Regions from separate parts of the Spartinivicinus poritis genome, predicted to be linked through region 3. Evidence: predicted binding sites of a transcription regulator. Region 3 holds the regulator's gene; each other region holds the start of a gene.
What was found. Region 3 encodes FliA, which starts transcription of late flagellar genes. Its sites were predicted from a motif close to CTAAAGTTNNNNNNNNNNCNGCCGATA; they were not measured.

Region 1 (4,649 bases), on a different contig from region 3:
GTTTCATAACAACCACGGGATTTCATGCCCACATAGCGGTTTTCAACGATATCCAGACGACCAATACCATTATCACCACCGACTTTATTTAAATAAGCCAATACTGCAGCAGGAGTCATAGGCTGGTCATCAATTGCAACAATATCGCCCTTTTGATAGCTCAACTCAATATAGGTAGGCTGATCCGGCGCTTGCTCTGGGGAGACGGACCAACGCCACATGTCTTCTTCTGCTTCAGCCCAAGGGTCTTCTAAAATGCCACCTTCATAAGAAATATGGAGCAAATTAGCGTCCATCGAATAAGGTGATTTACCCTTTTTCTTTTCTACGACAATATTATGCTTTTCACAATAAGCTAACAGGCTTTCCCGTGAGTTTAAATCCCACTCACGCCATGGAGCAATCACTTGAATACCTGGTTTCAGTGCATAAGCGCCCAGCTCAAAGCGCACCTGGTCATTACCTTTACCAGTCGCTCCGTGAGAAATAGCATCAGCTCCGGTTTCATTGGCAATTTCAACCAATCGCTTGGCTATTAATGGACGAGCGATGGAAGTACCCAGCAGGTATTCCCCTTCATAGATAGTGTTTGCTCGAAACATCGGAAACACATAATCTCGGGTAAACTCTTCCCGTAAATCTTCAATAAAGATTTCTTTTATCCCCAGGGCTTCCGCTTTGGCTCTAGCTGGTTCTACTTCTTCACCTTGACCTAAGTCAGCCGTAAAAGTCACCACTTCACAGCGGTATGTTTCTTCCAGCCACTTAGCAATGACGGAAGTATCCAGCCCTCCAGAATAGGCTAAAACGACTTTATTCACTTGCTTCATTCAAAAATGCTCCGACCAATTCCCCAAGCGCGATTATAAAATGCAGCGGTATTAGTAATACAATATTACAAGCCCGCTATATTATACCGGCAACTGACTTAAGCCTAGTGGTGTATGCGTAAAATAAGTAATGACCTGTCAACTAATTCTGGCTAAAATACTGTAAATAAATACAGTTTCAATTCAGCAGGCCGATTGAGTCGTTAACGACTAGCAAATTGTGTTTTGTCATATTTTTATTGGGAACTAATTAACACAAATTCAATCTTATGTAACTACTGTTGTCTTCTTTGAAAAACCTTCTGATAAATTAATATAATTCAGCAACTGTCGTAAAAGTAGGCTAGACAGTAGATAACGCCTTTCATAGCAAAGGTCATTAAGCAAGCAACCAAAGACACAACGACTACTTTTGCCTAGAAAGAATAGAATAGAGGAGAAGCAAGCAATGGGGGAAACACTGTGGCATTATCGTGCACAGTTTCTAGTCAATAAAAAGCAGTTTCAGCCACTGCTAGAAGCACTTTGCTATCACCCCCAGGATATATCGCCTGATAATATTTATGCCTTTGTCATGACAGAGTTTAGTAGCTTCAATTTTGCTGTCACCTTTAACCAGGCAGGCAACCTAAATAAGATTGAGCTAATCAGCACACCTGAAGGTGATATAGATGACTTATTGGTACCTATTGCTCCTTATGTAGAGCCAACCAGTTTTATTGAGTGCGCGTTTCGCCCTTCAAATCAATACTTGGCTAATAATGAAATTGCAGTTATTCGATGGGAGTTCAGTCATCAGATTGTCACCTCATCACTGTATGCCATACAGCATGATTACTACAGCCAACAAGAAGTCAGCAGGCGTCTGGTACCCAACTTACACATTGCAGCCTAACCAAGGGCTGCACTAGCCCGAATATTTCATCAGATATTAAAGACTCTCTGACTAGGATTTCTCCTCCTGATCATTTGCTTCATCAGATTGCTCACTGTTTTCCACTTGTGTTTTTAAGGGCTCTTTATCAAGCCTAATAGTTACCCGACGATTTCGGGCTCGATTCTCAGCGGTATTATTTTTTGCTACAGGATAACGCTCACCATGAAAGCGCATGACAACCATTTCATCAGGTATACCTTTTTTTTGCAGATAGCTTCGTACTGATTCTGCCCGCTGTTTCGAGAGCTCCCGATTGGACAGGCGGCGTCCCAATGAGTCAGTATGACCATCAATGTACATCGCTTTGACTGAGGGATCAGCTTTAATATAAATAGCAATATTATTCAGCAACTGCTTTGCATCACGGGGTACTTTAGTTTCATTAGTACCAAAGAATATGGCTGAGCGCCGTATTTGATCAAAATTAACGGGTAATAAACTGGCAAGACAGTTGATGTACTTAGTATAAACCTGCTGGAAATTAACCGCTGAAATTTCTACCGTAATTTTTTCTGCTAAGTTTCCACCATACCAAGACATATTGGTAAAAGAAGGGTACATCCCCTGAGCTAGCTGACTAATCATCCAGCTAGGCAAATCACCTGCTAGCACAACAGGTTCTTTACTGCCTGATACTGCTACTTTGCCTTTGGCTTTTGCCCCTTGGTCAAATCGCCAGGCAGGTGCACTCACACCAAGGTCAGCACTGCCTTGCTGCATGGGGCGGCTCCAGCTCAGTAACTTAAAGCCTACCCGCTCCCCTGCACGATGGCGAAAAACAGCCTTACCATAGCGAGGAATATCCTGAATTAAGGTGCATTCAAAGATCGACGCTTCTAACTGCCACTGGGTATTATCTAAAGGAGCCCGAAAGGTTGCCGCAAACACTTGGCTACTGTTCCAAACTGCCCACTCAGCTAATAACCACCATGCCATCAAGCCAAGGATTCGCCATTGTTTCCCCAACAACATAACAACCCCTTTGACAAAGTTATGCTCATGCGAATGACACCTCTTAAAATAAAGAGGTACCACTATGCATATCGGCTAGCTGCTAGTAATCTTGAAATAACTACCTGATTAAGTTGTTAGTAGCCAGGTGAAGCCCCTTTGGGTAAGATGCCTCCCTGATCACAGACCCAACAACCTGGAAAGCCCAGATGACAACCACATTAACCATTACCCGGCCTGATGACTGGCATATTCATTTACGCGACAGTGCTGCGTTACAAACGACCGTGAATGATGCCAGCTGCTATTTTGGACGCGTCATTGTGATGCCTAATCTGGTTCCTCCAGTAACCACTCCTGCACAAGCCTTAGCTTATCGGCAACGAATTATAGCGGCAGTGCCTGACCAGCGTGTCTGGCAACCGTTAATGACTCTCTATCTTACTGACAATACCTCACCTGACACGATCTATGAGGCAAAAACGACAGGGCATATCTATGCCGCTAAGCTTTATCCGGCAGGGGCAACAACTAACTCCGACTCCGGTGTTACTGACATAAAAAAAATCTATCCGGCATTAGAAGCAATGGCTGCAACGGGTATGCCGCTACTCGTCCATGGTGAAGTGACAGATGATAATATTGATGTATTTGACCGGGAAAAAGTATTTATTGACCGCTACCTGAGTGAAATCGTCAAGCAATTTCCTACCCTTAAAGTTGTACTTGAGCATATTACTACGGCAGATGCTGTCAGTTTTGTCCAAGAAGCTTCTGATCATGTTGCCGCCACGATTACTGCTCACCACCTGTTGTATAACCGCAACCACATGCTAGTGGGTGGAATAAAACCACACTACTATTGTTTACCTATTCTTAAGCGCCAAACTCACCAGCAAGCACTGCAAGCTGCAGCAACCAGTGGCAACCCCAAGTTTTTCTTAGGCACTGACTCAGCCCCTCACACTCAATCAGCTAAAGAAAGTAGTTGTGGTTGTGCCGGTTGTTATACCGCTTATGCTGCCATTGAGCTTTATGCAGAAGCCTTTGAACAACTCAATGCATTAGAAAAATTGGAACCCTTTGCTAGCTGGTATGGTCCAGACTTTTATGGTCTACCGCGTAACCAAGACACCATTACCCTAGCCAAAACACCTTGGCAAGCACCAGAACAACTCATGCTCGGAGACCAGCCATTGATTCCATTACGAGCAAATGAAACCATTCAATGGCAAGTTATTGCAAAGTAGTTATGGACCATAGCTACTACCATATAATTAAGGCTGTATAGTGACAGAAATGATTGAACAACACCCCTTAATCAGTACCCGCTTTAGGGGTTTTTTACCTGTAATTATTGATGTAGAAACAGGTGGATTTAACGCAAAAACGGATGCATTACTAGAGGTTGCAGCAGTACTCATCAAAATGAATGAGCAGGGCTACTTACAACCAGGGAAAGAAATCAGCTTTCAGGTAGCACCTTTTTTAGGCGCTAATATTGAGTTATCTGCGTTGGAATTTACTGGAATTGAGCCTTTTGCTCCAGAGCGCAAAGCCGTTGCAGAAGCTGACTGCCTTAAGGAAATATTCAAAGCCATACGCCAAGAGCTCAAGTACCAGGAATGCACCCGTGCCGTTTTAGTCGGCCATAATGCCACTTTTGACTTAAGTTTTATTAATGAAGCAACGGCGCGCAATGGAATTAAGCGTAATCCGTTTCATCCATTCTCCTGCTTCGATACAGCTACTTTAGCCGGGCTTGCATTTGGCCATACGGTATTAGCTAGAGCCTGTCAGTTAGCGGGTATTGAGTTTAGTAATCAGTCTGCTCACTCTGCGGCATATGATGCCAGAAAAACAGCTGAGCTATTTTGCTGTATTGTTAATCAATGGAAACAGCTGGGTGGATGGCCATTATCATCAGTTAA
Region 2 (4,649 bases), on a different contig from region 3:
AAAATACAACACCTATTTCAGCTAATAAGGCAATAGTTTGGTAATCAGCAATGCTATCGCTGACTGCAGGGCCAAGAATAATACCTACTGCCAGGTAACCTAAAATAGGCGGCATCCGCAGTTTATTCAGTACAGCAATTGCCATGACAGAGCAGGCAAAAATTAACAGCAGTTGATTGTAAAAAGAGAAATCCATAGCGAGTCCAGAGTTGGTGCCCTAAGGCCTATTTCAACGAAAGCAAAAACCCCTAAGAAGAAGGTTTTAATGATAATTCCGCTTGCTGGCCAAAGAGCGTGATATTTTGGCTTATTGTGCCTGTAATATAGGTAAACTGGCCACAGGCTTGATTATAAAATTTGCCAAATGTAGCACTTAGGTGGGTAATACCTGCAGGTAAATGGGGTAGAGTAGTGGTTGTATCGGCATCAATGAGCACTTTTTGCACGGGCTGTTTACCACTATAAAAAGTAATGACTGCATCCTGATTGAATAAGTTGGTTAATTTAAGCACCTGCTGACCAACTTGCTTACCCATTAACTCGCCACTAAACGGCTTACGTTGAGGGTATTGATTACAATTCAGCTTTTTCGCTGTGTGGGCATCGCCAAAACCAATGAGCGCCTCACGGGCAAAATAAGGCTTCTTGTTATAAATCACTTGTAGCCACGTTTTATCGATGACTTTAGTCACTTTAATTGGATGGTAACTAGCTAATAATACTTTGACGGGACTGGTTAGGTTGGCCGCGGTATAAAGCTTGGTTTCTGTTAGGGTGTAATGTAAGCCTAGTCGTTCATCAGTATAAAGTGGTGTAGGCCGAATTTTAAAAGGCTCTGATGGAAGATAAGACGGTTGTAGGGCAATGTTAATAACCCATGGTGTGATGATGAGGATAAGTAAACATAAAATTAATCCACCATGACTGACAGGCCAATACCAGGGAAATAAATTAGGAAGAGCTGGCTTGAGAGGGTTACCTAGGTTGTCTAACAACCGATAACAGCTTTGTTGGATGATCCGACTGGGTGGGGGGGTAAGCGACAATAGTTGATAAGCAAAATTAACCGCTTTGCCATAATCATGATGTTGATAAAGGGCTTTAACTAAAGTAAATAAAAGCTCAAGTTGTTTGTCTGGTTGATAGCCATTGGTGGCATTATGCCAAAAGGCTTTTAAAGTGTGCCAGGGCCCTGTCGGTAGTGACCACCATCCTAATATTAAGTTAAGGCAGTTGTACCATAAACTTAGTTGCCAGCTGCAACTTAAACACCAAACACCCTCAACTTGTCGTTGACGGCTTTTATAGAGCATTCCTATTACTTGGTGAAACTGCCGTTTAGTTAAGTTGATTTTACACTGGCCACAGCGTTGGCAGGTAGGTAAGGGTAGTGCCCCTGTTGCAGTCGTTGACGACAGATCGGATGATTTTGTGGTGGGAGTATTCACACCATAAGTTTTTGCAAGCTGCTGTTGGTTGCGCTTTACTTGTTCAGTAATATCAATGGCTGATTCAACGTGGTTTTCAGATATTGTCAGGGAAGGTTGCTGAAAATCTTTTATTAATAAACGATATGTTTGCTGTAGCTGCTGAAATGCTTCAGTGGTGTCTTGACTGGGGTTTTTGTCAGGATGGAGCCGCTTTGCATGATATCGGTAGGCCCTTTTGATGTCTTCTAAAGTGGCGTTGGGTGGTAGTTTTAATTGTGCTAACAGTTGCTGGCGGGAAAGTTTAGCCATAGTTGTTTTTCATTTTAGAAACCATCGGTGATAAGGGCTGGTTAAGTCAAACAAAATTATTATAGCTAATGGTTCAAGTGTTTAAAAAAACGTGCCGATACCTTTGTTAAGGAACTGCTACTAGATTAAGGGTGGCTCATATGTCATTTAACCCCACATCATTTAACCAGCCCAATGGGTTGTTACAGTCGTTGTATCAAGGGCTTGATAAGCAAACATCTTCTCAAAACCATAAAGCGCTTGAGCAGAGTCAGTCTGTTGTACCTTCATCATTGAATAACCTGGCAGAGCCAGACCCCTCAATTACAAAAGTACGGCCAGTCAATGAGTTCTCTGCCAATACGGTAGCAGGGAATGTATTGCAGTTTGTGGCTAGTCGGCTCACTAAGGAGGCTGCCAATGGCGCCACTGAAGAGCAGCTAACCCGCTTATTTGACCAGGCAATTACAGGGGTTCAGCAAGGATTTGCAGAAGCGAAGGAAGTCCTGGAAGCATTGGGTGGTTTATCAGAAACTATTGATCAGGGGGTGGATAACGCATTTCAGCAAATTGAGCGGGGATTAGCACAGCTTCGCGAACACTTTTTACCTACAACAACCAGTAGTGAGTCACCAGCAACTACAACCCCAGTTGAGACTGCACCAGTCACTGTACCGGATTTGTCAGGTAGTCAGCTAACCAGTCATGTACAAACAGCCAGTGTACTGAGTCAGCAAGATTTTTCATTCAAGGTGACCACCCGTGATGGCGATGTGGTCACTATTCAGGCTTCTGCTCTGGAAGCTTACCAATCGTTTGTTGGTCGTGCTCAAGCTCATCACAATGGCAGACAAACATTTGCTACAGAAGAAAGCTTTGAGTACTACCAGCATCAACAGTTTCAGCTCGCTATTAATGGAGAGTTGGATCTGGAAGAACAAGAGGCCATCAATGGTTTACTCAATGACGTGTTTACCCTCGCCAATGACTTTTATGAAGGTGACATCGCCACAGCATTTGAAAAAGCCTTGTCACTTAACTTTGATACCTCACAATTACAAGGCTTTGCACTTAATTTATATTCCGCAGAAGTACGGCAAGCGACTGATACTTACCAGTCAGTTGCAGGACTTCCCAGTGCAGCGGCAGGCTTACAGCCGTTAGCAGAATATGTGGAGCAACTGCAGCAAACCTATTTGAAAGCGGCAGAGCGCTTCAACCAGCCAGTTAACTTACTACAAGCGTTATTGACTAAAGCTGAAGACCTGTTTGCTGATGAAGGGGTGTTGATCCCTCGGTTAGCCGACGTTAGCCAGAAACTGCTAGAGCCATTAACCCGTTAGAGGATGGTGCAAGCTCCCTGACTTCGCTACACTTAGCGGCCTATTTGCCGCTAAGTGATTGTTATGCCCTCTGTTATCTTGTATACCACCACTGGTTGTCATTTATGTGATCAAGCATTGGCATTGTTACAGCCAGTGGCTGAACGCTATCATTTAACCATTACTACTCAAGAAATTGCCTTTGATCCAAAGCTATTTGATCGTTACGGCATCCGCATCCCCGTAATTGCTCTGGCAAATCAGCAGGCCGAGTTAGGTTGGCCTTTTACGGCTGAGGAGCTGGATCAATTTATTGTTGCCCAGCTTGAAGTGTTATGAGCATTAAATACTACGGGCGCTTTAAAGAGCTCGTTAGCTACTTATTAACGGGTGTTGTTGGTATAGGTATGTTTTTCTGGGTGGCCACTTATTCCAGCCAGCTATCGGCGAGTACAGTAATTGCTGTTAAAGATGATGCCCAGCAATGGGTGAAGCTGTCATCGCCAGCCAAACGTATCATTAGTTTAGCGCCTCATACGACAGAACTATTATTTGCAGCAGGTGCTGGTGATAAAGTCGTCGGGGTCATTAGCTATAGTAATTACCCTACGCAAGCGAAACAAATCACTCAGGTAGGGCGGTTTGATGCTATTGCAGTAGAAACCATTATCAGTTTACAGCCCGATTTGATTGTGGCCTGGCGAAGTGGAAACGCCAATGCGGGTATTCAAACCTTGCAACGGCAGGGGTATCCGATTTATTTTTCAGAGCCGACTCGGCTAATCGCTATTCCGGAGCAATTGGAAGCGTTAGGAAAGTTGGCGGGTGTAGAGGAAACGGCTAACCGTGCAGCAGAAAAATTCAGACAACGCTTAAAAAAAATTCACACGCAGTATTCAACAAAAAAGAATCAGCAAAAAAAGCAACCAACTGTCTTCTTTCTGGTCAGTCAAACCCCGTTAATGACAGTTAATAAAAATCATATTATTAATGATGTGATATCAAGTTGTGGTGGTGTTAACCCCTTTGCTGATTTAGCACCCCTGATTCCTATCATCAGTATTGAACAATTATTAGTGACTTCACCCTCTGTAGTGGTAGCCCCCAGCAGTGCTCAACAAAATGGCTGGTCTGCGCAATTAAAACAGCTGCCCGCTATTCAGCAAAACCAGGTGATTTACCTGGAAGCTGATCATATTTTACGGCCCACCCCTCGTATATTATTAGCCATGCAATCTTTATGTGAGCAACTATCTGCTATTGGTTTGCTAGTGGATAAGTAAAGAAAATAATGCAGCACTAAAGCCACTGTAAAGCCCCAAAAATAGCCATACCTAATACGATGGTGGCGAGTAGGTTTTTACTAAACCAGGCGATCAATATAGCCATTATGCCGGCAAGTAAATAGTTGTTATCCAGTGATAGCTCAATTTGCTGGCCTGATGGCATTAACAAAGCTGGAGCAATAATTGCCGTTAATACAGCAGGTGGTACATAGGTTAATGCCTGAGAGAGCCAGGCAGGAAAGTGAAATCGGCCGGCTACAGCAAATAAACCATAACGAATAAAAAAGGTAACCGCAGCCATACCGGTGATCAGAATAATCTCG
Region 3 (4,649 bases):
CAGGAAGTGCCTGATAACAAACAGGTAACCATTGAAGCAACTGTAGGCCAGTAACATGCTTAGCCAGCAATAAAGCTGGTTAAAGGTAAGGCTACATGGTGAGTTTAAACAACTACGTGGGACGTTGTGCCAAAACACTTCACTTGTATTGTTTTGGCCATTGAGTGCGCAGGGGTTAAGTGGCATGACAATAAAACGTTATTTTGCAGCGGATATGCGACAAGCCATGCGGCTGGTGAAAAATGATCTAGGGCTTGATGCGACGATTTTAAACCAACAAAAAGTGGCTGGCGGGGTTGAGGTATTAGCAACTTTAGAATTGTCCCAGCCGACCAGACCCCCTGGTCCTGTGACACCAGAGCCTTTATTAAATGAGGAAAAACAGCAGCTGCGGGTAGCAATTAACCAGGCGAAGCAAGTGATTAATCGTGCCCAGCAGGGTAGTGCTACAACCACTGATGTTAATTTACAGTTGAGGTCAACACCTGGTTTAAAGTCAGTGAGTAAAACTGACTCTACAATGACAGCAACATCTGTTGTACACCCGAATGTCACTGATCATCAATTTAGTGCGCTGCAAAATGAAGTCAGCGGCATGAGGGCATTACTGGAACAACAATTAGGGCAGTTAGGCTGGTTAAAATACTGTAAGCAAAATCCGGCTAAGGCGCAGCTTTGGAAAAAATTGCAGGCGATAGGTTTTAGTGGTCACTATTGTCAACAATTACTGGCGAATTTACCTCTACAGCAACAGGGGCTTGATGCCTGGCGAAATTTATTAGCCAATATTGTGAAAAAACTACCTGTCACCTCTAAAGATATTACCGATCAAGGGGGGATTTTTGCTTGTGTCGGGCCTACTGGCGCAGGAAAAACCACGACGATAGGTAAACTCGCTACCCGTTATGCATTAAAGCATGGTACGGATAAGCTGGCATTAGTCACCATGGATACCTTTCGAATTGGTGCCACTGACCAAATTAAAACTTTAGGTAAAATATTAAATGTGCCGGTTAAAGTGGTGGAGGACGGCCAGCAATTACAAACAGTATTAGATAGCTTTCAGAAAAAGTCGTTGGTCTTAATTGATACAGCTGGGCTTAATCACCAAGATCCCAAATTGCAGCTACAATTATCTATATTAAATCAGGTGCGGCCAATGGTGCGAGGCTTGCTGGTTTTATCAACAACCAGCCAGCAACAAGTGCTGCAAGTGGCTTATAACACATATAGTCAAACTCGGTTAGTAGGGGGGGTGTTAACTAAACTGGATGAGGCTTCCAGGCTGGGGGAGGCAATTGAGCTGCTCATGGATAAACACCTTGCGGTGTCTTATGTCACTGATGGCCAGCGGATTCCGGACGATATTCATCAGGCACGGGCTTATCAATTGATTAGTCGTGCAGTGGCCCTCAGTCAACATGCTGAGTTAGCAGAAAGTGAGCTAATGTCAGCTTATATGCAGGCTAATCCTGTAGCTGTAACACCTCCTATGCAAGCCAATGTTGGTTAATAGCCCTGTGCCCAATGAAAGGGGATGAGAATAATAAATAAGGCGCTAAGGGGAGTCTCGGTTACCTCTATACAGCGTGTTCCTTATTGTCTGTACTCGACAGTTGATGAGTATCGTGACAATGAATGAGCTTCAGGCGGCTGATGCCATGAGCCATTCATTAAAAGGATATAACCAGGATTAATCCGCATATGATCAAACATCCAGTACAAGTAGTCGCAGTAACCGGAGCAAAAGGGGGCGTAGGTAAAACAAATGTAGCAGTAAATTTGAGCATAGCATTGGCGGAACTAGGGCGTCGGGTAATGTTGCTAGATGCTGACTTGGGGTTGGCCAATGTCGATATTTTATTGGGGTTATCTCCAACTCGGAATATGGCGGATGTACTGGCGGGACGCTGTGATCTAAGAGATATTATTTTACAAGGCCCTGGTGGTATTCGAATTATTCCTGCTTCTTCTGGTGCCCAAAAAATGACTGAGCTGAGTTCCCAGGAACATGCTGGAATGATTTCAGCGTTCAGCGAACTCAGTAACCAACTGGACATGCTTATCATTGATACCGCAGCAGGTATTTCTGATACAGTCATTAGTTTTGTTCGAGCTGCACAAGAATTAATTATTGTTGTTACTGATGAGCCTACCTCAATTACTGATGCTTACGCTTTGATTAAATTATTACACCGTGATTATGGGTTATTGCGGTTTCGAGTTGTGGCCAATATGGTGAGATCTCAGCAGGAAGGCCATAATATATATAACAAACTCGTCAATGTAACTGATCGATTTTTAGAAGTGGCGCTGCAATATTTGGGTGCTATTCCGCTGGATGAGGCTGTACGGAAAGCTGTTTTGCGCCAACGCGCCGTTATTGATATTTACCCCCGTTCTAAAGCCGCTGTGGCAATTCGAGCGCTGGCACAAAAAGTCGATGCTTTTCCTCTCCCATCATCACCGCGTGGTCATTTAGAATTTTTTATTGAAAACCTGGTTGCTGGTGAAGTAGGAAGATAATAGGCAATTTTATGGTGTCGAATGAAGCAGGTTTGTATTCTAAGTCGGGACAGCAATTTAACCAGCAATTAATTGAGCAATATGCCGGTTTGGTGAAACGAATCGCCCATCATTTAGCTGCACGGTTGCCTTCTCAGGTGCAATTAGATGATTTATTACAAGCCGGTATGATAGGCCTGTTAGAGGCTGCTAAAAAGTATGATGGGAGTAAAGGTGCTACGTTTGAAACCTATGCAGGTATTCGCATTCGTGGCGCGATGCTTGATGAAATTCGCAAAGGGGATTGGGTACCGCGCTCGGTACATCGCAATAGTCGGCGGATTACCGAAGCAATCAGTGGGCTTGAAGCCAGGCTTGGACGCGACGCCAAAGATGGAGAAATTGCAGAAGAATTAGGATTGAGCTTAACTGAATACCATCAGCTGTTAAGTGATACAGCCTCAAGCCGGTTATTTAGCTTTGAAGAATTACTGAGTAGCCATGATGGACGGCACACTTGGTTAGCGGATCAACAACAATCATCACCGCCAACCAAACACCAAACTGAGCAATTTAAAAAAGCACTGGCTAAAGCCATTGCCACACTACCGGAACGAGAGCAGTTATTGCTCTCACTCTATTATGACGAAGAGCTTAACCTCAAGGAAATTGGCATGGTATTGGGGGTGAGTGAGTCACGCGTAAGTCAGCTTCACAGTCAAGCGGCTGCTCGGCTTCGAGCGCGTCTGCAAGACTGGGCAGTTGAATAGACTGGCACCCTCTTAATGACCTACTAGACTAGTAAGTTAGATGTTCAGCACAAACATCAATGTGGCTTGATGGAGGTCGCTTTGGACAAAAATATGAAAATTCTGATCGTAGATGATTTCTCTACGATGAGACGGATTATAAAAAATTTGTTACGTGACTTAGGTTTCACGAATACGTCAGAAGCAGATGACGGGCAAACTGCACTACCTATGTTGCAAAGTGGTGGCTTTGATTTTCTGGTGACCGACTGGAATATGCCGGGTATGACAGGCATTGACTTACTCAAAGCTGTAAGGGCGGACCCAAAACTAAATACACTTCCTGTTTTAATGGTAACTGCTGAAGCCAAGCGCGATCAAATTATTGAAGCTGCTCAGGCAGGTGTGAATGGCTATGTAGTAAAACCTTTTACTGCTGCGGTGTTGAAGGAGAAAATCGAAAAGATTTTTGAGCGTGTTGAAGCAGGTGGTTAAGAGGTATATATGTCGCTGCTTGATAAATTAAAAGACCATGCGCCCACTGAATTTGAAACGAGCCTGAAAGAACAGGCTCAAAAAATGGTGGAGCATCTGGAAAAAGGCAATTTAAAAGATGCCATAGAAGTTATTCAGGAAATTAACGAAGTCAGGGATAAAAGCTTATACAAAGAGGTGGGCAGACTTACCCGGGCACTACATGAATCGATTCGAAATTTTCATGTAGAGGCTGGGCTGGCGAGTGATGATAAAGAAGCCATGTCTGACATGGTGGATGCATCTGATCGTTTAGAATACGTAACAAAAATGACAGAAAGTGCAGCGAATACAACCATGGACTTGGTTGATAACAGCATGCCCATTATTGATGAGCTCAAGTCAGATGCCCATAGCTTAAGGGATGAATGGACTAAGATTCGCAAGCGGCAAATGAATCCGGATGAATTTAGAAAACTCTATAAACAGATGGATGAGTTTTTAGATCGTAGTGAAAAACAAGTTAATCAAGTCCATAGCAATTTAACTGAAATTTTAGTTGCACAAAATTATCAGGATTTAACTGGTCAGGTTATTAAAAGAGTTGTTGAACTTGTTCAGCAGGTAGAAGACAGTTTAGTTGATCTGGTCAGAATGGCGGGTCAGGTAGATAAAATTACTGGCATTGAGCATGAAATAACAGCAACAGAAGAAGATTCCATTGCTGCTGAAGGTCCACAAATTAAAGCAGAGGAGCGAGTCGATGTAGTGTCAGGCCAAGATGATGTTGATGATTTGCTTTCTAGTTTGGGGTTTTAGGGGAGCTGTCTCATGAGTTTCGAGGCTGATGAAGACATCCTGCAGGATTTTTTAGTCGAAGCCGGAGAAATCTTAGAGCTGCTTTCTGAACAGCTCGTTGAT

Region 1: ORQ98_RS10445 (flagellar protein MotY) is a predicted target of FliA. The motif match lies at 2,809-2,835, and genes of this name have one in related genera.
Region 2: ORQ98_RS25975 (DUF5610 domain-containing protein) is a predicted target of FliA. The motif match lies at 1,813-1,839, and genes of this name have one in related genera.

What each region holds. Positions count from the first base shown of each region.
Region 1 covers NZ_JAPMOU010000010.1:138,690-143,338, forward strand. The annotation lists gene ORQ98_RS10435 (argininosuccinate synthase) at 1-830, opposite strand, end outside; gene ORQ98_RS10440 (hypothetical protein) at 1,279-1,725, shown strand; gene ORQ98_RS10445 (flagellar protein MotY) at 1,777-2,739, opposite strand; gene pyrC (dihydroorotase) at 2,928-3,968, shown strand; gene rnt (ribonuclease T) at 4,018-4,649, shown strand, end outside.
Region 2 covers NZ_JAPMOU010000063.1:7,859-12,507, forward strand. The annotation lists gene ORQ98_RS25965 (monovalent cation:proton antiporter family protein) at 1-196, opposite strand, end outside; gene ORQ98_RS25970 (J domain-containing protein) at 249-1,739, opposite strand; gene ORQ98_RS25975 (DUF5610 domain-containing protein) at 1,880-3,061, shown strand; gene ORQ98_RS25980 (glutaredoxin family protein) at 3,125-3,379, shown strand; gene ORQ98_RS25985 (cobalamin-binding protein) at 3,376-4,323, shown strand; gene ORQ98_RS25990 (AzlD domain-containing protein) at 4,340-4,649, opposite strand, start outside.
Region 3 covers NZ_JAPMOU010000005.1:97,293-101,941, forward strand. The annotation lists gene flhA (flagellar biosynthesis protein FlhA) at 1-54, shown strand, start outside; gene flhF (flagellar biosynthesis GTPase FlhF) at 185-1,513, shown strand; gene ORQ98_RS06015 (MinD/ParA family protein) at 1,705-2,526, shown strand; gene ORQ98_RS06020 (RNA polymerase sigma factor FliA) at 2,538-3,275, shown strand; gene cheY (chemotaxis response regulator CheY) at 3,369-3,749, shown strand; gene ORQ98_RS06030 (protein phosphatase CheZ) at 3,759-4,547, shown strand; gene ORQ98_RS06035 (chemotaxis protein CheA) at 4,560-4,649, shown strand, end outside.